Regions from separate parts of the Lentzea kristufekii genome, predicted to be linked through region 2. Evidence: riboswitches for the same ligand, from Rfam matches in the RefSeq annotation. Region 2 holds a riboswitch; each other region holds the start of a gene.

Region 1 (7,166 bases), on a different contig from region 2:
GTCCTCCTGCCGCGTCACGCGCGCTGTGGCTGACGCTTCGGGGTGAACAGGCGCCGCACCTGGCGCACGTACCACGACCAGCGGGCCGGGGACTTCGGTTCCCGGCCCGCTGCTCGTTCGCAGGCGTCGAACAGGTCCTCCAGGCACGCGTCGTGCAGCCACCTGATCGCGAGCGCCCAGCGCAGCCGGTCCACGAGGCCGAACCGGCCGATCAGCTCGTGCCGCAGGACCGTGCCCGACGCCGAGAGCGTGTGGCTGCCCGACATGTCGGTGAACTCGAAGGTGATCGACTCGCCGGGGACGTACTCCGTGCAGCGGTAGCGGATCGGGCCGTGCCCGCCGTCCGCGCCGACGCCCAGCGGGCGGTCGAACTCCTGCTTGCCCCAGGCCGGCGGCCAGAGCTCCTGGACGCGCTCGACGAACGGGCCTGCGGGCACGCCGAGGTCGCGGGTGTGCACGTTCTTGATCATGCGAATCCCCTCCATACGCTTCCGTATGTTCCTGGAACGTACGCTAGCGTATGGAACCGTGGTGCGGCGAAATCGTGACGACTGGACTGAGATAGCGCTGAGAGCGCTGGCCGAAGGCGGGCTCCAGGCCGTCGCGATCGAGCCCCTGGCGGCGCGGGCCGGAGCCACGAAGGGGAGCGTCTACCACCACTTCCCGAACCGGGAGGCGTTGCTGAAGGCGACGGTCGAGCGGTGGGAGCGGGAGCACACCGAGAAGGTCATCGAGCTGGCCGAGTCCGGGAGGACCCCGCACGAGAAGCTCAGGACGCTGTTCACCGTGGTGCTCGACCAGACCCGCAAGGGGTCGGTGGAGATGGCACTGCAGGCGGGCGCCGGCCACGAGGTGATCGCTCCGGTCCTCCAGCGCGTCACCGTGAAGCGGATCGGCTACCTGACCGAGCTGTTCGAGCAACTCGGGTTCGACCACGAGCACGCGAAGAAGCGCGCGCTCATCGCGTTCAGCCTCTACCTGGGGCAGGTGCAGATGTGGGCGACCCTGCCCGGCCTCGTCGAACCGGTGCTCGACGAGGCCGTGCAGGTGCTCACGCAGAAATCAGATCAGGACGCGACGGCCCACAACGTGTGAGCGATGACGTCCGCGTTGCGGTCGAGCGCCGTGGCGTTGACGTTGGACGTGGTGTCGCAGGAGCGGTGGTAGCAGCGGTCGTAGGCCTGGCCGGCCGTACCGCCCCACTTCTGCGCCTGGGCCGAGGTCTTGATGCCCTCGGCGCCGGTGAAGGTGCCGCCGACCGGGATGCCCGAGCGGGCGAACGCCGCGTGGTCGGAGCGGCCGCCGACGCTGGTCAGCTCGGTCGCGACGCCCTTCGACTGGAAGCCCGCCTGCAACGACTGCTGCAGCGCCAGCGAACCGGAGGGCTGACCGGAGGCGCTGTAGACGAAGTAGCCGGGGTTCGGCGAGCCGGTCATGTCGAAGTTCAGGTACGACTTGATCTTCGACCGCTCGGTCGTGGACAGGGAGTTCACGTAGAACGTCGAGCCGCGCAGCCCGAGTTCCTCCGCGCCCCACCAGCCGAACCGCACGTGCTTGGTCGGCCGGAAGCCGGTGGCCGTCATCTGGAGGGCGACCTCCAGGATCGACGCGGAGCCCGTGCCGTTGTCGTTGATGCCGGGGCCCGCCGTGACGCTGTCGAGGTGGCCGCCCAGCATGACGACGTTGTTCAGGTCGCCGCCGGGGTAGTCCGCGATCAGGTTGTAGCCGGTGGCGCCGTTGTAGGTGAACGACTGCACGCGCGTCGCGAAGCCGGCCGCGTCGAGCTTGCTCTTCACCCAGTTGATCGAGGCCAGGTACCCCGGTCGTCCGTGTGCGCGGTTGCCGCCGTTGGCGTTGGAGATCGACTGGAACTGGTTGAGGTGTGCTTGGACGTTCGCGACGTTGATGTTCGGTGCGGCGAGAGCCGCGGGTGCCGCCGCTTGCGCAGTGGTCGCTCCGGTCACCATCAAGGCGGCCGCCAGCGCGATCAGGATCCTCATGGTTCAACTCCGTGCAGGGTTAGGGATTGAGCCACTGATCAACATGCTCCTCCGTGCATGAGCCCGGTAGAGGCGATAGTCGGATTCGTCGGAATCGGTGGTGATCAACCAGAATGGTCCAGGTGGGTGACGTCACGGTCGTTCTGGGCATCGGCGCTGCCGTACTGCTGATCTCCGTGATCGCGGTGCGGGTGTCGACTCGCCTCGGCCTGCCCTCACTCCTGCTGTACCTGGGCATCGGCGTGGTCCTCGGCGAGTCCGTCGTCGGCATCAGGTTCGACGACGCCGACCTCACCCAGTCCCTCGGCATCGCGGCGCTGGTGCTGATCCTGACCGAGGGCGGCATCACCACCCGCTGGAGCGCGGTGAGGTCCTCCCTGCGGCTGGGCGTCGCACTGTCCACAGTGGCCGTCGCGGTGAGCGTGGCGGTGACCGGAACGGCGTTGCACTTCCTGCTGGGCCTCGACTGGCGGATGGCGTTGCTGTGGGGCGCGGTCCTGTCGTCCACCGACGCCGCCGCCGTCTTCAGCGTCCTGCGCTCATTAGGCGTCGGCGCACGGCTCACGGGCGCACTAGAACTGGAGTCCGGCCTCAACGACGCGCCGGTCTACATCGCCGTGGTGCTGCTGGCCTCCTCGGACCAGATCTCCTGGACCGCGCCACTGCTGGTGATCTACGAACTGGGCGCGGGGGCGCTCATCGGCGTGGCCCTCGGGTACCTCGGCGGGGCCGGGCTCAGACGCGCGGCGCTGCCCTCCACCGGTCTGTACCCGCTCGCCACGGTGGCGGTGTGCGTCATGGCCTACACGGCCGGCGACCTCCTGCACGCCTCCGGATTCCTCGCCACGTACGTCGCCGCGCTGGTCCTCGGCAACGCCCGCCTGCCGCACCGCGCCGACACCCTCTCGTTCGCCGAGGGCCTCGGCTGGCTCGCCCAGATCGGGCTCTTCGTGCTGCTCGGCCTCTACGCCTCGCCGTCGCGCCTGCTCGACGTGCTGTTCCCCGCGCTGGTCGCGGGCGTGGTGCTGACGTTCGTGGCCCGGCCGCTGTCGGTGGTCCTCGCCTCGCTGCCGTTCAAGGTGCCCTGGCGGGAACAGGCGTTCCTCTCCTGGTCGGGGCTGCGCGGCGCGGTGCCGATCGTGTTCGCGCTGATCCCGCTGATCCAGGGCGTCGAGGGTGCCCGCGAGCTGGTCGACGTGGTGTTCCTGCTGGTCATCGTGCTGACGGTGGTGCAGGGCACGACGCTGCCGTTCCTCGCGCGGCGGCTCGGGCTGGTGAAGGCGGGGGAGGCGCAGGAGGTCCAGGTCGACGCCTCGCCGCTCGACGAGCTCGGGGCCGAACTGCTGCAGGTGCACATCCAGCGCGGGTCGAAGCTGCACGGCGTCTACATGTCCGAACTGCGGCTGCCGACCGGAGCCACGGTCAGCCTCGTGGTGCGCTCGGGGAAGAGTTTCACGCCACAACCGACGACCAGGCTGCAGACGGACGACCAGTTGCTCATCGTCACCACCGAAGAGGTGCGTGACGCTGCTGAGCGGCGCGTACGTGCCGTCGACAGGGCCGGCCGCTACGCCAGGTGGAAGGGCGAGACCGGCGACTAGTAGAGCGTCGCGGCTATCTCTTGGGATAGCGATGGCGGCAGGTTGCTGATTTTCGATCATGAAGATCGCGCTCTCATGGCTGTCACCTGCGCGGTTGGCGGTAGTTGGGGTGATCAGCAAACGTTTGCGCCGGCAGTTTTCTGCCGCCAACTCGGCGGCGACGTGCGTGAGCGCGCGACCATCCGGGCTTCGGTAACGACCGACCAGGCCGCCCAGCCCCGTGCGCGACTCAACGCAGCACAGCTAAGCCGCGACGCTCTACTAGTCGGTCTCCGAGGCTTCTCAGCATGTGAATCGGGTGTCGACGGGAGTGTCACCCTCCGCTAACGTCGTCGGCAGGTCATGAGAGCCAGCGTCAAGCCCAAGCTTGCTGGCCGGCAACCCTCCAACCGCGGTGGGGTGCCCTTGGTGAGGACCTGGTCCGGCGCGTGGGGCGCCGGTCAAGCGCGGGCCTTCGCTGGGCGGGGCCCCTGGCCTCGGAGGCAGCTCGATGACGCTCGCGATCACCCCTGGAACCACCACTTCCGTTCCGGCTGTCGTCGGCGCCGACCTGCGTGTTCCCCTGGTCACCGGAGAGCGCGTCACCTACGCCAACCTCGATCACGCGGCATCGGCGCCCTGTCTGCAGGAGGTCCGCGACGCCGTCGACGAGCTGCTGCCCTGGTACGCCAGCGTGCACCGCGGCGCCGGGTTCGCCTCGCAGGTCTCGACCCGCGTCTACGAGCAGGCCCGCGACCGCATCCGCAGGTTCGTCGGGGCGCACTCCTCCGACGCCGTCGTCTTCACGCGCAACACCACGGATTCGCTGAACCTGTTGGCGCGCAGCGTTCCCAAGAACACCGCCGTCGTGCTGTTCGACAGCGAGCACCACGCGGCGCTGCTGCCGTGGCGCGGTCCGAACGTTCAGCGTGTTCCCGCTCCGTCTTCGTCCGGTGCTGCAGTGGTTGCACTGGACCGGGCTTTGGCCGCCGCCCCGGTCGGCCCTCGGCTCGTGATCGTCACCGGGGCGTCCAACGTCACGGGGGAGCTGTGGCCGGTCGCCGAGCTCGCGAAGGTCGCCCGCCGCCACGGCGCGCGCATCGCGCTCGACGCCGCGCAGCTCGCCCCGCACCGTCCGATCAACGCCCGTGAGCTGGGCGTCGACTACATCGCGTTCTCCGGACACAAGATCTACGCGCCGTTCGGCGCGGGTGTGCTGGTCGGCCGCGCGGACTGGCTGCAGCAGGCCCAGCCGTACCTGGTCGGTGGCGGTGCCACGTCGAAGGTGACCGACCACGGCGACCGCCTCGGCGTGGCCTGGTCCGCGGTGCCCGAGCGGCACGAGGCCGGCAGCCCGAACGTCGTCGGCGTGCACGCGCTGGCCGCGGCCTGCGAGATCCTGTCGCGGCACTGGGAGCAGACCGTCGCGCACGAGCAGGAACTGCTGACCCGCCTGCAGAACGGCCTGCGCACCATCCCCGGCTTCCGCGAGCTGGCGATCCTGGCCGACGCGGACAAGGTCGGCGTCGTGAGCTTCACGATCTCGGGCTTCGACGCGGGCTTCCTCGCGGCGGCGCTGTCCGCCGAGTACGGCATCGGTGTGCGCGACGGAGCGTTCTGCGCGCACGTGATCGTGGGGCGTCTGGTCAAGCAGGCCGGATCGCACGAGGAACGTGCCGTGCGCGCGTCGATCGGACTCGGCACGACGGCCGAGCACGTCGATCGTCTGATCGCCGCGCTGCGCACCCTGGTCACCGAGGGTCCGAAGTGGACCTACGAGCAGCGCGACGGCCGCTGGGTGCCGCAGGACGACAACCGAACCCTGCCGCCGTTCCTCGCGTAGTCCCTGTAGTGGACAATGACCTGGTGAGTGACGAGTCCAAGGCCGAGGAGAAAGCCTCCGGGGAGGTCGCTGACAAGCCGGCGGAAGCGCAGGTCAGCGACCCGGAGACGGTCGCGACGCCCGCGATCGTGGTCGAGGAGCCGGACGCGGGGGAGAAACCCGCGGAGTCCCCCGCGAAGGCGGAGGACGACGACGAGTTCTCCATCGCCGGTTCGATCTCCGGTTCGCTGCCGGAACCGAGGACGAAGATCCTCGCGATCCTGGCGGCCGGCGTGCTGGCCCTCGACGTGCTCACCAAGGTCGTGTCCGTCGCGTTCCTCGAGGGCGCCGATCCGATCAAGCTGTTCGGTGGCGTGCTCTACCTGACGTTCGTCCGCAACCCCGGCGCCGCGTTCGGCATGGCGGAGAGCATGACGTGGATCCTCGCGCTGATCGCGTTCGGCGTCGCCGGGTTCATCGTCTGGATCTCGCGCAACCTCCGCTCGCAGGGCTGGGCCGTCGGCCTCGGCCTGGTGCTGGGTGGTGCCGTCGGCAACCTCGCCGACCGGCTCTTCCGCGAGCCGGGCCCGATGCGCGGCCACGTGGTCGACTTCCTGTCGCTGTTCGACCCGTACGGCCAGGTGTGGCCGGTGTTCAACGTCGCCGACATGGCGATCGTCGGCGGTGGTGTGACGATCATCGTTCTGGCGCTGCTGCAGCACGACTACGACGGCACCGTCCACAAGAACGCCGAGCCGCTCGTGGAGCAGGACGGTCTGCAGGAGTCGAAGTAGCCGCTCCTGGTAGTTTCAGCAGGTTCTGCAAGAAGAAGAAGGTCGAGGCCCCGCGTGAGCGGATACCGAACGCTGCCCATTCCCGACGGTCTGGACGGCATGCGCGTCGACGCCGGTCTCGCGAAGCTGCTCGGCTTGTCCCGCACCGTCATCGCGTCCATCGCCGACGCCGACGACGTGCTGGTCGACGGCCGGGTCGTCGGCAAGTCCGACCGGCTCACCGCCGGGTCGATGCTGGAGATCACGCTGCCGGCGCCGCCGCAGCCGATCACCGTCCAGGCGATCCCCGTCGAGGGTCTGAAGATCATCCACGAGGACGACGACATCATCGTCGTCGACAAGCCCGTCGGGGTCGCCGTACACCCGTCGCCGGGCTGGACCGGGCCGACCGTCGTCGGCGGGCTCCTCGCCGGTGGCCACCGCGTCGCCACGTCCGGAGCCGCCGAGCGCCAGGGCGTCGTGCACCGGCTCGACGTCGGCACGACCGGCGTGATGGTGGTCGCGAAGTCCGAGTCCGCGTACTCGGCTCTGAAGCACGCCTTCAAAGAGCGGACCGTCGACAAGGTCTACCACGCGATCGTGCAGGGCCACCCGGACCCGATCAAGGGCACCATCGACGCTCCGATCGACCGCCACCCCAAGCACGACTACAAGTTCGCCGTGATGCAGGACGGCAAGCCGTCCATCACCCACTACGAGGTGATCGAGGCGTTCCGCGCGGCGTCGTTCGTCGAGGTGCACCTGGAGACCGGGCGCACGCATCAGATCCGTGTGCACTTCTCGGCGCTGCACCACCCGTGCGTGGGCGACCTGACGTACGGGGCCGACCCGACGCTGGCCAAGCGGCTCGGCGTGACGAGGCAGTGGTTGCACGCGCGTCAGCTCGGGTTCCACCACCCGGCGGACGGGCAGTGGGTGTCGTACACGTCGGAGTACCCGGACGACCTGGCCATCTCGCTGGAGAAGCTGC
Region 2 (7,166 bases):
TGCCCCGCGTGGTCGCGATCGGCGAGACCGGTCTGGACTACTACTGGGACTACTCGCCGCCGGCCTCCCAGCACGAGGCTTTCCGTTGGCACATCGACCTTTCCAAGCGCGTCGGGAAGCCGTTGATGATCCACGACAGGGACGCGCACGAGGACATCCTCAAGATCCTCGACGCCGAGGGCGCACCGTCCACTGTGGTGTTCCACTGCTTCTCCGGCGACGCGGACTTCGCCCGGCAGTGCGTCGACGCGGGGTACGTGCTGTCGTTCGCGGGCCCGGTGACGTTCAAGAACGCCCGTGCGCTGCGGGAAGCGGCGGTGCTCGTGCCGCAAGATCAGCTCCTGGTCGAGACGGACGCGCCGTTCCTGACGCCCCATCCGTATCGTGGGCGCCCAAATGAACCCTATTGTGTGAATTACACAGTTCGCGATCTCGCTACGCTGCGTGGCGAAGATCTTTCTGAACTCTGCGTCGCCGTCACCCGTACTGCTCAACGAGTGTTCGGGCTTGACCACTGAAATGCGACTTAGAGCGAACGGAGCAAAGGGTTCCTACCTCCATGGGGTGACTGAGGTCACAACATTGGCGGGGGTGTTTGCGCAACGTCGGCTACCCCGTTACTGTCCCGTGACCGTGCCACCTGAGCCGACCTTGTCGGTTCGGAGCACGCCCGCAGTCGGGGCGGGACCGAAGCCAGAAGCGCGAAGAAGCGAGACCACGTAGGAGGAGTTGCCGGGAACCTTCGAGCTCCAACTCGAATGATCTTGTCAACGCCAACTGTGCGGTGGCCTCACAGCTTCCGCAATGGAGGTATCGACCCTTGTCTGGTAGCGACAGAGCTGCTGCTCCGTACGACTTCAACGACGACACCGACTGGTTCACGCCTGTCGGCGGCACGGCCGTTGACGTCGCCGACCCCCACCCGAGCTTCCCCGCCGGTGCGCTGACCATCACGCCCGCGGACGTGCTCGAGGTGCTCGGCCCGGACGCCGACGACCTGCTCGCCTCGGCCAACGTCGACGTCGACGAGCTGATCCGTCTCATCAACGCCGAGACGACGATCATGCCGCCGCTCGTCCTCCCGTCGGAGGACGAAGAGCTCAACGACCCGCAGGTCCTCGTCAAGGCAGCCTCGACGTGGAAGCGCCGCTTCCTCAAGGGCACCGTCGCCGCGGTCCTCGTGTCGATCTCCGGTGGCGGCGTGACCGCCATGGCGATGGACAAGTCGCTGACCGTCGAGGTCGACGGCGCGATGCAGACCGTCCACTCGTACGAGGGCACGGTCGGCGAGGTCCTGGCGGAGGAAGGGATCGTCGTCGGTGAGCACGACGCCCTGTCCCCGTCGCTGAACGCCCCGATCTCCGACGGCGGCAAGATCAGCCTCGACCGCGGCCGCCTGCTCAAGATGAGCATCGACGGCCAGGCCCGCGAGGACTGGGTCCGCTCCGTCACCGTCGAGGAGGCCGCCAAGCAGCTCGGCGTGCCGCTCGAAGGCGCCTGGATGTCGGCCCCCGGCTCGCACGACGTGCCCCTCGAGGGCATGAGCGTCGAGGTCAAGACCCGCAAGAACATCAAGCTGTTCGACGGCGCGAACCCGGTCCGCGAGGTCCAGACGACCGCACTGACCGTCGACGAGCTGCTCAAGAGCGAGAACCTCTCCCTCGGCCCGGAAGACGCCGTCGCCTCGGGCACGGACGTCAAGCTGGCCACGGGCGCCGAGGTCTACATCTCCCGCACCGGCGTCACGGTCATCAACGTGAACGAGCCGGTCGCCCCGCCGGTCGAGAAGACGAACGACCCGAACATGACCGCGGGCCAGCAGACCGTCACCGACCCCGGCACCCCGGGCGAGCAGACCAGCACCTACCGCGTGACGGTGAAGAACGGCAAGGAGATCAGCCGCGAGAAGATCGGCGGCAAGATCACCAAGGAGCCGAAGCCCAAGAAGATCACCGTGGGCACCAAGCCGCTGCCCGACGGCGAAGTCTGGGACCGCCTCGCCAAGTGCGAAGCAGGCGGCAACTGGGCCATCAACACCGGCAACGGCTACTACGGCGGCCTCCAGTTCTCGGCCAGCACCTGGGCAGCACACGGCGGCCAGGCCTACGCCTCGCTCCCGCACCAGGCAACCCGCGAACAGCAGATCGCCGTGGCCACCAAGCTGCGCGACCGCGCAGGCGGCACGTACGGCGCCTGGCCGGGCTGCCGCGCGAAGCTCGGCCTGCCGTAAACCTCTCTCCGTCCCCTGACTGAGGCCGCCCTGGTTCGCCACGGGCGGCCCCAGTCGTTGCCGGGCCGCTCACGTCGAGATCCGCCGAACTGGACGAGATGCGGCAGAGCGGTAGCGGGCGAGCACCGGACGCGACGTGGCCGGGGCGGGTATCGGCGAGCACCTGACGGGGTGTGGCAGAGCACGGTGGAACAAACGACGGGCGAGATGCGGCGTGCGGATGCGGCATGCAGGCATCACGCAGGCCGACCGCCAAGCCACCCTCTCGCCCATGGCACTGGCGAATCCGAGGCGTCCCTCCGCACGCAACGGGCGACGGCGTAGCCGCGCCACCCTGCCGCCAACCGCAATGGCGGGGCCGAGGCGTCCCGCCAGGCGCCAGGGCAACGGCGTAGCCGAGTCACCCTGCCATCCAACGCAACGGCGGAGCCGAGGCGTCCCTCCACGCGCGAAGGGCAACGGCGAAGCCGAGCCACCCTTCCGCCCAAGGCAATGGCGAAGCCGAGGCGTGTGAACCTAGGTCTGCTGGTCAAGCGGTGGTGACGCAACCACCGCACTGCGATTGGGGCTTGACCTTGAGTGGGCGGGATGCTCCCCTCATGGGCACGGCCGGGCGCTTTTCAGCCCGGCCCTTTTCCGGCCGTCACAGCATCCCGCCAGAGGCTCAAGGTCAAGCCCCAATCGCTATCGACGCGAAGCGGCGATGACCGGCACCGGCCCGGTACTGCCCGCCCAGCCACCCACGCAAGGCGACCCGAGCGCATTGGCGACCCACCCCGCTGGAACCGGCGCCAGCCCACGCAAGCCGACCCGCACGGTGCCAACCCGCCCGCCCCCGCAAGGCGACCACCCCGCCGGAACGCGACCAAGCCAACGCAACCCGACCCGGCACCCCCACCCCAAGCCCACCCGGAGAGGTCCCAGCCCACCCCTCCACCACCAAGCCTGCGAGAATGCCCAAGTGAGCCTGCTGGGACCTGCCGAAGTCCGCCGTCTAGCCGCAGAGCTGGACATCCGCCCAACCAAGAAGCTGGGCCAGAACTTCGTGCACGACCCCAACACCGTCCGCAAGATCGTCACTGCAGCAGGCCTGACCGAGGACGACATCGTCCTGGAGGTAGGCCCAGGCCTGGGCTCCCTGACGCTCGCCCTGCTCCCCAATGCCAGCAAGGTCGTAGCGGTCGAAATCGATCCCCCACTGGCACACCGCCTCCCGCAAACGGTCCAGGAGATGGACCCGGAGAACGCCGGCAAACTCCACGTCGTCCTCAAGGACGCCATGAAAGTCACCCAAGAGGACCTGCCGGCGCAACCCACCGCGATCGTCGCGAACCTGCCGTACAACGTCGCGGTCCCGGTGGTGCTGCACCTCCTGGCCGAACTTCCCAGCCTGCAAAAGGGTCTGGTGATGGTGCAGGCGGAGGTGGCCGACCGCATGGCCGCCAAGCCCGGCAACAAGATCTACGGCGTCCCCAGCGTGAAGCTCGCCTGGTACGCCGAGGCGAAGAAGGCCGGCGCGGTCGGCAAGAACGTGTTCTGGCCTGCGCCCAACGTCGACTCCGGCCTTGTTTCCTTCCAGCGTCACGAAAAGCCGCTGTCCACAGTGGATCGGAAGAAGCTCTTCCAGATCGTCGACGCCGCGTTCGCCCAGCGCCGCAAGACGTTGCGGGCCGCGCTCAAGGGCTGGGCCGGCAACCCGGGGAACATCGACGAACTGCTCGAGAAAGCGGGCATCGATCCCCAGGTCAGGGGCGAGCAGCTGAGCGTGATCGACTTCATCCGGATCGCCGAGGTCTAGGCCGGGGATCCTTCGGCCAACAGTGTGATCTGTCGAACGAATCCGGTTTTGGCTTGCGCAACCGAACGTCCGTCCGGTTGACTGCTACTTGCCATCCGGAGCGACTGAGAGACCTGGCTCTACGACGTCGCAGCAACCACCCGCTGGATGCGGGCAGGTGCTAACGCCAGGACCGATGGAGGAGCACCATGGGTACCGTGCGAATGCTGACGCGCCGTCGAGTCATCGACCAGTGCCGTCGCTCGTCTTCTGCATGTCGTCGCCAACTCGTCTAGGGCGCCTTCTCAAAGTCCTCTGACGCGCACTCATTCAACGAGTGGCGCACACACCTGAGCAGAACCTTCGACCGCGCACGTCCGCCACGAACGGACTGTGTGCCGTCGCGCGCAGCCGTGGAGCAGACGTGATCACTGTCGAAAACCTCACCAAGTCCTTCCAGGGCGTCAGTGCCCTCAACGGCGTGACCCTCGACGTCGAGGCCGGAACCGTGCTCGGCGTGGTCGGCCCGAGTGGCGCCGGCAAGTCGACGCTCGCTCGTTGCGTCGCCCTGCTGGAGCGCCCCGACTCCGGGGCGATCCGCGTCGACGGCACCGACATCACCAGCCTCGACGGGTCGGCCCTCAGGGCCGCTCGCCGGCAGATCGGCGTTGTGCCGCAAGGGGATTCGCTTCTCCGTCAGCGCACGGCGGCCGGCAACATCGCACTGCCGCTGGAGTCCGCGGGCGTCCCCGGACCGCAGCGCCGCACCCGTGTGGGCGAGCTGCTGGACCTCGTCGGGCTCACCGACAAGGCCGCCTCGTACCCCGACCAGCTGTCCGGCGGGCAGCGTCAGCGCATCGCCGTGGCGCGTGCCCTCGCCGCCAACCCGTCCGTGCTCCTCGCCGACGAGCCCACGTCCGCCCTGGACCCGGAGACCACCGGTTCCGTGCTGACCGTGCTCGACCGTGCGCGCGCTGAGCTGGGTGTGACCGTGCTCGTCGTCACGCACGACATGAGCGTGGTCCGGAAGATCTGCGATGACGTCGCCGTGCTGGAGCAGGGCCGCGTCGTCGAACACGGCAAGGTGCTCGACCTGGTCAACGACGTCGCGAGCCGCACGAGCAGTGCGCTGCTGCCCGCCGTCGACCTCAACCCGATCAACGAGAGCAGCTACGACCGCGTCGCGGACATCGTGCTCGTCGGGTTCGCCGCGGTCGGCGCCCTGCTGCCCGAGGCCTCGCACCGGTTCGGCGTCGAGCTGAACATCGTCGGTGGCGGCCTCACGCGGCTGGGCGAGACGCCGGTCGCGCGGTTCCGGCTCGGCCTGAACGGCGAGCGCTCGGACTCCGCTCTGGAGTGGATCGGTGAGGCCGGCGGCTCCGTGCAGAGGTCCTTGAAGGGCCCCCAGGGAGTAGCTGCGTGAGGTCTGCAACACCCTGGTCCGACGTCGTCGGCTTCCTCGTCGAGGCCACCGGCGAGACGCTCTACATGGTCGGCGTCGCGACCGTCATCGCCACGGTTTTCGGAGTTCCCGCAGGAGTCTGGCTGCAGCTCACCGCCAAGGGTGGGCTGCGGCCGAACGCCGCGGTGCACAGGATCCTCAGCTTCGTCACCGACCTGGGCCGCTCGATGCCGTTCATCGTGCTGCTCGTCGCGCTCACGTCGGTCACCCGCCTCATCGTCGGCGGCTCCATCGGCAGCACGGCGGTCATCGTGCCGCTGGCCGTGGGAGCGATCCCGTTCGTGGGGCGGCTCGTGCAGAACATCCTGTCCGAGGTGCACGTGACCGTGGTCGAGGCCGCGATCACGACCGGCGCCTCGACGTTGAAGATCGTGCGCAGCGTGCTCATCCGCGAGTCGCTGCCCGCGCTGATCAACGCCATCGGCGTCACCGTGATCGCCCTGATCGGGTACTCGGCGATGGCGGGTGTGATCGGTGGCGGCGGCCTCGGTGACCTGGCCATCCGCGAGGGCTACCAGCGCTTCAACGACCGGATCCTGTGGAGCACCGTGGCGTGGCTCGCCGTGCTCACCACCGTGATCCAGTTCGGTTTCACCCGTGCCGCCCGTGCGTCCGACCGGCGCCGGCACGCCTCCGTCTGACCCGTAGCAATTTCTCAAAAGGAACGTCATGCGTATTCGTGCTGCCCTGATCGCAGTAGCTTTGACCGGTTTGACTGCTCTGTCCGCTTGCTCGTCAGGTGGTTCCAGCGCGTCCGACACGCTGAAGGTCGGCGTCTCGCCGGTCCCGCACGCCCAGATCCTCAAGTACGTGGCCGACAACCTCGCCGCGCAGAAGGGTCTGAAGATCGAGGTCGTCGAGTTCACCGACTACGTGCAGCCGAACACGGCGCTGGTCGACGGGTCGCTCGACGCCAACTACTTCCAGACCGTTCCGTACCTGGAGACGTTCACGAAGGAGAGCGGCGCGAAGGTCGAGTGGGTCCAGCCGGTCCACGTCGAGCCGCTCGGCCTGTACTCCAAGAAGGTCAAGAAGCTCGACGAGCTCGCGAACGGCGCCAAGATCGCGGTGGCCAACGACGCCACCAACGAGGCCCGCGGACTGAAGCTGCTGGAGGCCAACGGCCTGATCAAGCTCAAGGCCGTCGACCAGCCGACCGTGCGCGACCTCGCGGAGAACCCCAAGAACCTGCAGTTCGTGCCCCTGGAGGCCGCCCAGTTGCCCAGGTCGCTGGAGGACACCGACGCGTCCGTGATCAACGGCAACTACGCCATCGACGCGGGCCTCAAGCCGGCCACCGACTCGCTCGCGCTGGAGAAGGCCGAGGGCAACCCGAACGCGAACGGCCTGGTCACCCGCACCGAGCTCAAGGACGACAAGCGCGTCCGCGACCTGGCGGAACTCCTCGGGTCGCAGCAGGTCAAGGACTACATCAAGCAGACGTTCAGCGGTTCGGTCATCCCGGTCTGACCGTGACACCGACCGGGGGAGGAGTCCGGGACCCCAGAACGCCCGTACGCTGACATGGTGCTCGCAGTCGTTCCTCCCCCGGTCACAGTTCGCGTCCCGGCCAAGGTCAACCTGCACCTGGCCGTAGGTGACGTGCGCCCGGACGGTTACCACGACCTGGTGACGATCTTCCAGGCGCTGTCGCTGGTCGACGAGGTCACGGTCGCGGTCGCCGACGAGCCAGGCGT
Region 3 (7,166 bases), on a different contig from region 2:
CCGGTAGCCCACGACTACCGCCTGGTCCCGGCAGCCGCGGCAGTCTGGACCACAGCCGTGGCCGGTCTCTTCCTGAGCTGGCAGGCGGCAGTGCTCATCGGCTTGGCGGCAGGAATCGTCGGCCTCATGGCGTGGCGAAGAGCCTGGTGGACCAGGACCTGCGCGATAGCCCTCCTGATCTCCGGCCCGGTCGCGGCGGCCTGGGTCGGCGGCCACGTGCTGCGAGCCGAGTCCCACCCACTCCGCCTGGCCGCCGGCGAAGGCCGCAGCACCACCCTCACCGTTGAACTCACCACCAGACCGAAGGGAATCCGGGCCGCGGGCTTCGGCGGAACCCAGGCAGGCGTCGAGACCGTCGTGATCAGAGCGACGGCGAACGGTGCCCAGCTGGTGCTGCTGGCCCCGGCGGACAAGTGGCGAGATCTGTTGCCGGGCCAGAAGGTCACGGTCAAAGGCACCCTCGCGCCCTCCAGAGGCGGGGACCTGGCGTCGGCGTTGTTGCGGGTGCGCGGTCCGCCGCAGAACCCCCAGCCGGCGCCGGTCTGGCAGAGCTGGGTCGACGAACTTCGCGATGGCCTGAGACAGGCGAGCGAAGTCCTCGACGACGAGGAAGCCGGGCTGCTGCCGGCCCTCGTGGTGGGCGACACCGAGCAGATGGTGCCGCGCATCGTGGAGGAGTTCCGGACGGCCGGCCTCGCGCACCTGCTCGCGGTCAGCGGAGCGAACCTGGCCATCGTCTGCGGGGCGGTCTACCTGCTCACCAGACGTCTCGGCCCACGTCCGGCGGCGTTCGCCGCGCTGGCGGCGTTGGTCGGGTTCGTCATCCTGGCCGGGCCGGAGCCGAGCGTGCTCAGGGCAGCTGTCATGGGTGCCGTCGCGTTGCTGGCGTTGGTGATGGGCCGGCAACGGTCCGCGGTGCCGAGCCTTGCGACGGCGGTACTGGTCCTGGTGTTGCACGATCCGGGGCTGGGCGGTGATCCGGGGTTCGCGTTGTCCGTGGTGGCGACGGCGGCGTTGGTGCTCGTCGCGCCGAAGTGGGCGCGGGCGCTCAAACGGCGTGGCGTGCCGAACGGGCTGGCCGAGGCGATTGTCGTGCCGATGGCCGCGAGCCTTGCCACGGCTCCGGTGGTGGCCGGGCTCTCCGGACAGGTGAGCCTGGTGTCGGTGGTGGCCAACCTCGTCGCCGGGCCGGTGGTCGCACCGGCGACGGTGCTGGGTGTGCTGGCGGCGGCCGTCGCGCCGCTCTCGCCGCAGGTGGCCGAGGTCGTCACCCATGTGGCCGGGCCCGCTGTGGGCTGGCTGATCACGGTCGGGCGGCAGGCGTCGGCCGTGCCCGGTGCGGCGGTCGGGTGGCCGGACGGCTGGGCCGGTGCGCTCGCGCTGACGGTGGTGACCGCGGTGGTCGTGTTGTTGCTGCGGATCAAGAAGACGCGGACGTTGGTCGTCGCGGTGCTCGTCGGTGGGTTCGTGGTGCTGGTGCCGCTGAGAGTTGTGGCCCCGGTCTGGCCGCCCGACGGGTGGAAGGTCGTCAACTGCGACGTGGGCCAGGGCGATGCGCTGGTCCTCGCGACCGACGACGCCGACACGGCGGTGCTGGTCGACACCGGGCCCGATCCCGGTGCGGTCGACCGGTGCCTGAAGACGTTGGGAATCAAGCGGATTCCGCTGCTGGTGCTGACGCACCTGCACGCGGACCACGTCGGCGGCCTCGACGCCGTGCTCACCGGGCGTGCGGTGGGGGCAGTCGCGGTCGGTCCGCTCAAGGAGCCCGCCTGGGCGTGGAGGGAGGTCGGCGAACGGGCACGCGCTCACGGAGTGCGGGTCGTGGAACCGAAGGCGGGCGAGCGGTTCGCCTTGCCGGGACTGGAGTTGGAGGTGCTGGGACCGAGGCGGCCGCCGATCGCCGAGGCCGAGAACACGACGGTGAACGACTACTCGCTCGTGCTCAGGGCGCACACGAGGGCGGGCCGGGTGCTGCTCACCGGTGACGTCGAGCTGGCCGGCCAGGCGGCGTTGCTGGGGGAGCGGGACCTGAGCGCCGAGGTGCTCAAGGTGCCGCACCACGGTTCGCGGTACTCACTGCCCGCGTTCCTCAAGGCCGTGCGGCCTTGGGTGGCGCTGGTGAGCGTCGGCGCGGGCAACAGGTACGGGCACCCGAGTCCGCACGTCATCGACGTCCTGCGGACGGGAGGTGCGTTGGTGTTGCGCACGGACAAGGACGGCGACCTGGCGGTGTTGCCGGGAAACCGAATCGTACGAAGGAGACGAGATGGTCTGGGTCAGGTTGTTCAACGCGCGTTACCCGATTCCCGGCGGCACGCCGGGCCTCGCGTGGGCGCTGTGGCAGACGAACTACACGGCGACGCCGTGGCCGCACGACGAGGTGAAACCCGATTTCGGTTACTACATCTGCGAAACGCTCGAAGACGGCACCCGCGCCATCACGCACAAGGCGGCGACCACGCACGTGCTGCCGCCGACGAAGGCGGCGACACCGGAGGAGGCGTACGACCTCGTCGCGGAGCACGTGTTCGACGACGCTCTGCGGGTCGCGCCGGACGTCTGGCACGACTACCACTACAACGCGCTCAAGGCGGAAGCCCCGTGGCCGCAACGGATCGTGGCGTGGCGCGCGACCGTGGAGCCGGTCGGGCCGCACGTGGTGGACGGCCTGCAACGGTTTCCGCGCACGGGCTGGCTCAAGACGGACGCGATCTCCCTGTGAGCCCCGGAGGCCAGGGATCAGACGTGAAACGGCTCGGAGACGCGAGCGCGTCTCCGAGCCGGGAGAGGGGATGATCGGCGGTGATTAACCCAGTGCCTTGATGACGGCCTCGGCCGACGGCGGGACCGTCGCGCGCGGGCCGACCGTGTCGCCGAGCGCGTCGAGGGTCTTGAGGCCGTCGCCGGTGATCAGCAGCACGGTCTCGGCGTCGGGGTCGAGCTGGCCCGACTCGAAGAGCTTCTTCGCCGTCGCGACGGTCACGCCGCCGGCGGTCTCGGCGAAGATGCCCTCGGTGCGGGCGAGCAGCTTGATGCCCTCGACGACCTCTTCGTCGGTGACGTCGTCGATGGCGCCGTTGGTGCGGCGCACCGCGTCGAGCACGTACGGGCCGTCTGCCGGGGCGCCGATCGCCAGCGAGCGGGCGATCGTGTCCGGGCGGACCGGGCGGATGACGTCGTGGCCCGCCTTGAACGCGGCGGAGATCGGCGAGCAGCCGGTGGCCTGCGCGCCGAACACCTTGTACGGCGTGGCTTCGACGAGGTCGAGCTGGCCGAGTTCGCGGAACGCCTTGTCGACCTTGGTGAGCTGCGAGCCGGAGGCGATCGGCACGACGATCTGGTCGGGCAGGCGCCAGCCGAGCTGCTCGGCGACCTCGTAGCCGAGCGTCTTCGAGCCTTCCGCGTAGTACGGGCGGACGTTGACGTTCACGAACGCCCAGTCCTCGTTCTCCGCGGCGAGTTCCTGGGCGAGGCGGTTCACGTCGTCGTAGTTGCCGTCGACGGCGATCAGGGCGCCTTCGTAGACGGCGCTCATGAGGATCTTGGCGCGCTCGAGGTTGGAGGGAACGAGAACGACGGACTTCCAGCCCGCACGGGCGGCGGCCGCGGCGACGGCGTTCGCCAGGTTGCCGGTGGACGGGCAGGCCAGCACCTTGAAGCCGAGCTCGCGGGCGGCGGCGAGCGCGACGCCGACGACGCGGTCCTTGAACGAGTGCGTGGGGTTGCCGGTGTCGTCCTTCACCCAGATCTTGCGGACGCCCAGGGCCTTGGCGAGGTTGTGGGCCTCGACCAGGCGGGTGCCGCCGGGATCGGTGTTCGGGTGCTGTTCCACAGTGGACGGAACGGGGAGGAGGCCGCGGTAGCGCCAGATCGACCTGGGGCCGGCCTCGATGTCCTCGCGCCGGATCTTCCCGAAGTCGTAGGCCACTTCCAGCGGCCCGAAACACTCGAGACAGGCGTACTCAGGAGCGAGAGGGGTTTCGTTCCCACATTCCCGGCACAGCAGTGCCCGGGCAGGGCCGAGGTCGAACTTCGTGCTCGTGGGCACAGTGACAGCAGTCATCGCGAGGTATCTCCTCATCTTTCCCGCGAAATCGAACGGGTCGGAATTGGCACCGTGATCGTCTGCGCGGTGCTGAGCACATGGCTCTGCACATGGCGCTGACGCCGGTTGCCGGGGCTTCTTCGGGCCGTTCCCTCTGCCCCTCTGGATGAGCGGTGTTCAGTTGTGGCCACCAACGTACGGCAACAGTCCGTTGCGCATCCACAGACGTCCACGATCCGGGACGTGGGAAGATGCGGAGCGTGAGCGCACCGGAGTCACTGCACCTCATCGTCGGCGAGGAGGAGTTGCTGGTCGAACGTGCTGTTCGGGCGGCTCTCGAGGCCGCACGAGAGGTCGATCCGACCGCCGACCTGACCCGCGTCCAGGTGACTGATCTCACGCCTCCCGAGCTGGCCGAACTGGTGAGTCCGTCGCTGTTCGCGGAGGGTCGCGTGATCGTCCTGCAGAACGGGCAGGACATCAGCAAGGAGGTCGCCGACATGGTGCTCTCCTACGTCAAGGCGCCCGCGGACGGCGTCACGCTCGTCGTCCTGCACACGGGCGGTGGCCGCAGCAAGGCCGCCAAGGACCTGCCCGGACAGCTGAAGAAGGCCGGCGCCGCGGTCACGGAGTGCGGCAAGGTCGCCAAGCAGGCCGAGCGCGAGGCGTTCGTGCGCAACGAGGTGCGGCGTGCGGGCGGCAAGATCGACTCCGAAGCCGTCGCCACGCTCATCGACGCCGTCGGCACGAACCTGCGCGAGCTCGCCGCGGCCTCGTCGCAGCTCGTCTCCGACACCGACGGCAAGGTGACGGTCGAGGAGATCCGCCGCTACCACCAGGGCAAGGCCGAGGTGACGGGGTTCGCCGTCGCGGAGAAGGCAGTGGTCGGTGACAGGGCGGGCGCCATGGAGGCGTTGCGCTGGGCCATGCAGCTCGGCGTGCCGCACGTGCTGGTCGCGGACGCGCTGGCGGACGCGGTGCGCACGGTCGCGCGGGTGTCCGCGGTGGGCCGCGCCGACCCGTTCAGCCTGGCCGGGCCACTCGGCATGCCGCCGTGGAAGATCAAGAAGGCGCAGGCCCAGTCCCGCGGCTGGGACCAGTCGGGTCTCGCCGACGCCATGCAGGTGGTCGCGGGGCTCAACGCCGACGTGAAGGGCGTGGCGGCCGACGCCGACTACGCGCTGGAGCGTGCCGTGCTCCGGATCGTGGCCGCGCACAGCCGCCGCTGACCTGCCGCCGGATCACTCCCGGCGCGGGATCCCGATCAGGTACTGGGCTTCCGTGAAGCCGGGTTCGACGCCGATCGTCCACTCGAACGACTCGGTGCCGTCCAGGCCGTCGACGATCCGCCGCAGTTCCGCGCGCCCGTACATGCGCAGGAACGACACGACGCTGTCGAAGAACATCATGAACGGCAGCACCGGCACGACGTAGGTCAGCGCCAGCCGCAGCAGGTACCGCGGCAGGGGGTTGCGCTGGAACGGTGCCGCGAGCAGCACGGCCAGCGTGAGGAAGAACGGGAAGACGAGCACGTAGAGCCACGACCGCTTGGTGTCCACGACGACCATGGGCTGCCGGGTGTCGACGGCGTTCTGCAGCATGCGCGAGGCCAGCGCGGGCGGGAAGTGGTGGAAGGCGCCGTAGATCGTCCGCGTCCCATCCAGCCGGCAGTCCGTGGCGTCGACGGACGTGGGCACGTGGTCCACCGAGCAGCACGGGTCGGGCAGCCGCCGCCGGTTCCGGGCGGCGGCGCGCTCGAACGCGGGCACGTTCGGCACCAGGTCCGTCAGCGTGACCTGGGTGTGGACGCCCTGCGCGTGCAGCCGCCGCTGTATCAGCGGTACCGGCCCGCCCGAACCCGCGCAGAGATCGACGATCCGGTGGTCCGCGCCCGACCGCAACGCCAGCGCCAGCGGCCGTGAGTACTCGCGCGCGGCGTCCGTCAGCCGGTAGATCGTCATGATCGACTCGGTGTGCAGGGTCCGCAGCACGGGCGGGGTGCCGTCGAGGTCGTGCAGCTCGAAGAAGTCGATCCGCGCAAGCGATTCCATGGAGCTACGCCTACCGTGCCCGAGGCCACATGCGAAAGGGCTCCACCTCCCGGAGGAGGTGGAGCCCTTTGCAGAAGCTCGAAGCGCTACGAGCGAGATCAGCCCTCGAGGGAGTTCGCGCGCAGGGCCATCGCCGACTTCTTGTTGGCGGCCTGGTTGGCGTGGATGACGCCCTTGGTGGCGGCCTTGTCGAGCTTGCGGGACGCGTCCTGCAGCAGCTCCAGGGCCTTCGCCTTGTCACCGGCCTCGGCAGCCTCGCGGAACTTGCGGATGGCCGTCTTCAGGGACGACTTGACCGACTTGTTGCGAAGGCGAGCCTTCTCGTTGGTCTTGATCCGCTTGAGCTGGGACTTGATGTTCGCCATGCGACATCACCCTTCTTGTCGAAACCGGAGTTCGTGACGCGCTATGTCGGCACCGGCCACAAGGGCCAGGTCTCCTCCACGGCGGAGAGCCGCGCGTTCACGACGACGAAGGATATCAGGCCAGCTCAGCGCACCGTGAAGGTGGCCTTCTCGGCACCGACCACCGCCTCGTAGCCACCGCGGGCGACCTCACGGCGCCCGTCACCGTCGACGTCGCCGACGGTCAGGGCCAGCTGCGAGAGCTTGAACGACACCTCGACCTGCTTCGACTGCCCCGCAGCGAGTTCCACGCGGGTGAAGCCCACCAGCCGGGCGTCCGGGGTCAGCACCGGTGAGGCCGGCTGGCGCACGTAGACCGGCACCACCGCGGTGCCCGCACGCGTACCGGTGTTCGCCACCGTGAACTTCACCACGCCGTCACGACGATCGACGGACACCGTGGTCCCCGAGGTCGTGAACGACGTGTACGACAATCCGTGCCCGAACGCGTAGAGCGGGTCGTACTTCGCACCCGCCGAAGTGTTCGCGCCCGGCAGCTGGTCGTAGGTCAGCGTCGGATCGCCCAGCGCCTTGGGCCACGAGATCGGCAGCTTGCCGCTCGGGTTCACCGCGCCGAACAGCACGTCGGCGATCGCCCGGCCACCCTCGCTGCCCGGCAGCCAGCCCGCGACCAGCGCGTTCGCGTCGGCCGCCGCACCGAGC

Evidence for each region. Region 2 has a riboswitch for S-adenosylmethionine ahead of SK571_RS44045 (methionine ABC transporter ATP-binding protein). Riboswitches for the same ligand answer to the same signal wherever they lie in the genome.
Region 1: it holds a riboswitch for S-adenosylmethionine, as region 2 does, so the genes downstream of both, SK571_RS01760 (aminotransferase class V-fold PLP-dependent enzyme) here and SK571_RS44045 (methionine ABC transporter ATP-binding protein) in region 2, are expected to answer to the same signal.
Region 3: it holds a riboswitch for S-adenosylmethionine, as region 2 does, so the genes downstream of both, thrC (threonine synthase) here and SK571_RS44045 (methionine ABC transporter ATP-binding protein) in region 2, are expected to answer to the same signal.

What each region holds. Positions count from the first base shown of each region.
Region 1 covers NZ_JAXAVV010000001.1:354,243-361,408, reverse strand. The annotation lists gene SK571_RS01785 (hypothetical protein) at 1-33, shown strand, start outside; gene SK571_RS01780 (SRPBCC family protein) at 15-470, opposite strand; gene SK571_RS01775 (TetR/AcrR family transcriptional regulator) at 529-1,095, shown strand; gene SK571_RS01770 (M28 family metallopeptidase) at 1,068-2,000, opposite strand; gene SK571_RS01765 (potassium/proton antiporter) at 2,123-3,601, shown strand; SAM riboswitch class IV at 3,940-4,054, shown strand; gene SK571_RS01760 (aminotransferase class V-fold PLP-dependent enzyme) at 4,092-5,423, shown strand; gene lspA (signal peptidase II) at 5,447-6,196, shown strand; gene SK571_RS01750 (RluA family pseudouridine synthase) at 6,296-7,166, shown strand, end outside.
Region 2 covers NZ_JAXAVV010000041.1:34,055-41,220, forward strand. The annotation lists gene SK571_RS44030 (TatD family hydrolase) at 1-518, shown strand, start outside; gene SK571_RS44035 (transglycosylase family protein) at 821-2,230, shown strand; gene rsmA (16S rRNA (adenine(1518)-N(6)/adenine(1519)-N(6))-dimethyltransferase RsmA) at 3,198-4,028, shown strand; SAM riboswitch class I at 4,117-4,210, shown strand; gene SK571_RS44045 (methionine ABC transporter ATP-binding protein) at 4,432-5,430, shown strand; gene SK571_RS44050 (methionine ABC transporter permease) at 5,427-6,110, shown strand; gene SK571_RS44055 (MetQ/NlpA family ABC transporter substrate-binding protein) at 6,181-6,939, shown strand; gene SK571_RS44060 (4-(cytidine 5'-diphospho)-2-C-methyl-D-erythritol kinase) at 6,994-7,166, shown strand, end outside.
Region 3 covers NZ_JAXAVV010000013.1:244,495-251,660, forward strand. The annotation lists gene SK571_RS26750 (DNA internalization-related competence protein ComEC/Rec2) at 1-2,799, shown strand, start outside; gene thrC (threonine synthase) at 2,810-4,066, opposite strand; SAM riboswitch class I at 4,078-4,221, opposite strand; gene holA (DNA polymerase III subunit delta) at 4,300-5,277, shown strand; gene SK571_RS26765 (hypothetical protein) at 5,290-6,099, opposite strand; gene rpsT (30S ribosomal protein S20) at 6,198-6,464, opposite strand; gene SK571_RS26775 (glycoside hydrolase family 3 N-terminal domain-containing protein) at 6,590-7,166, opposite strand, start outside.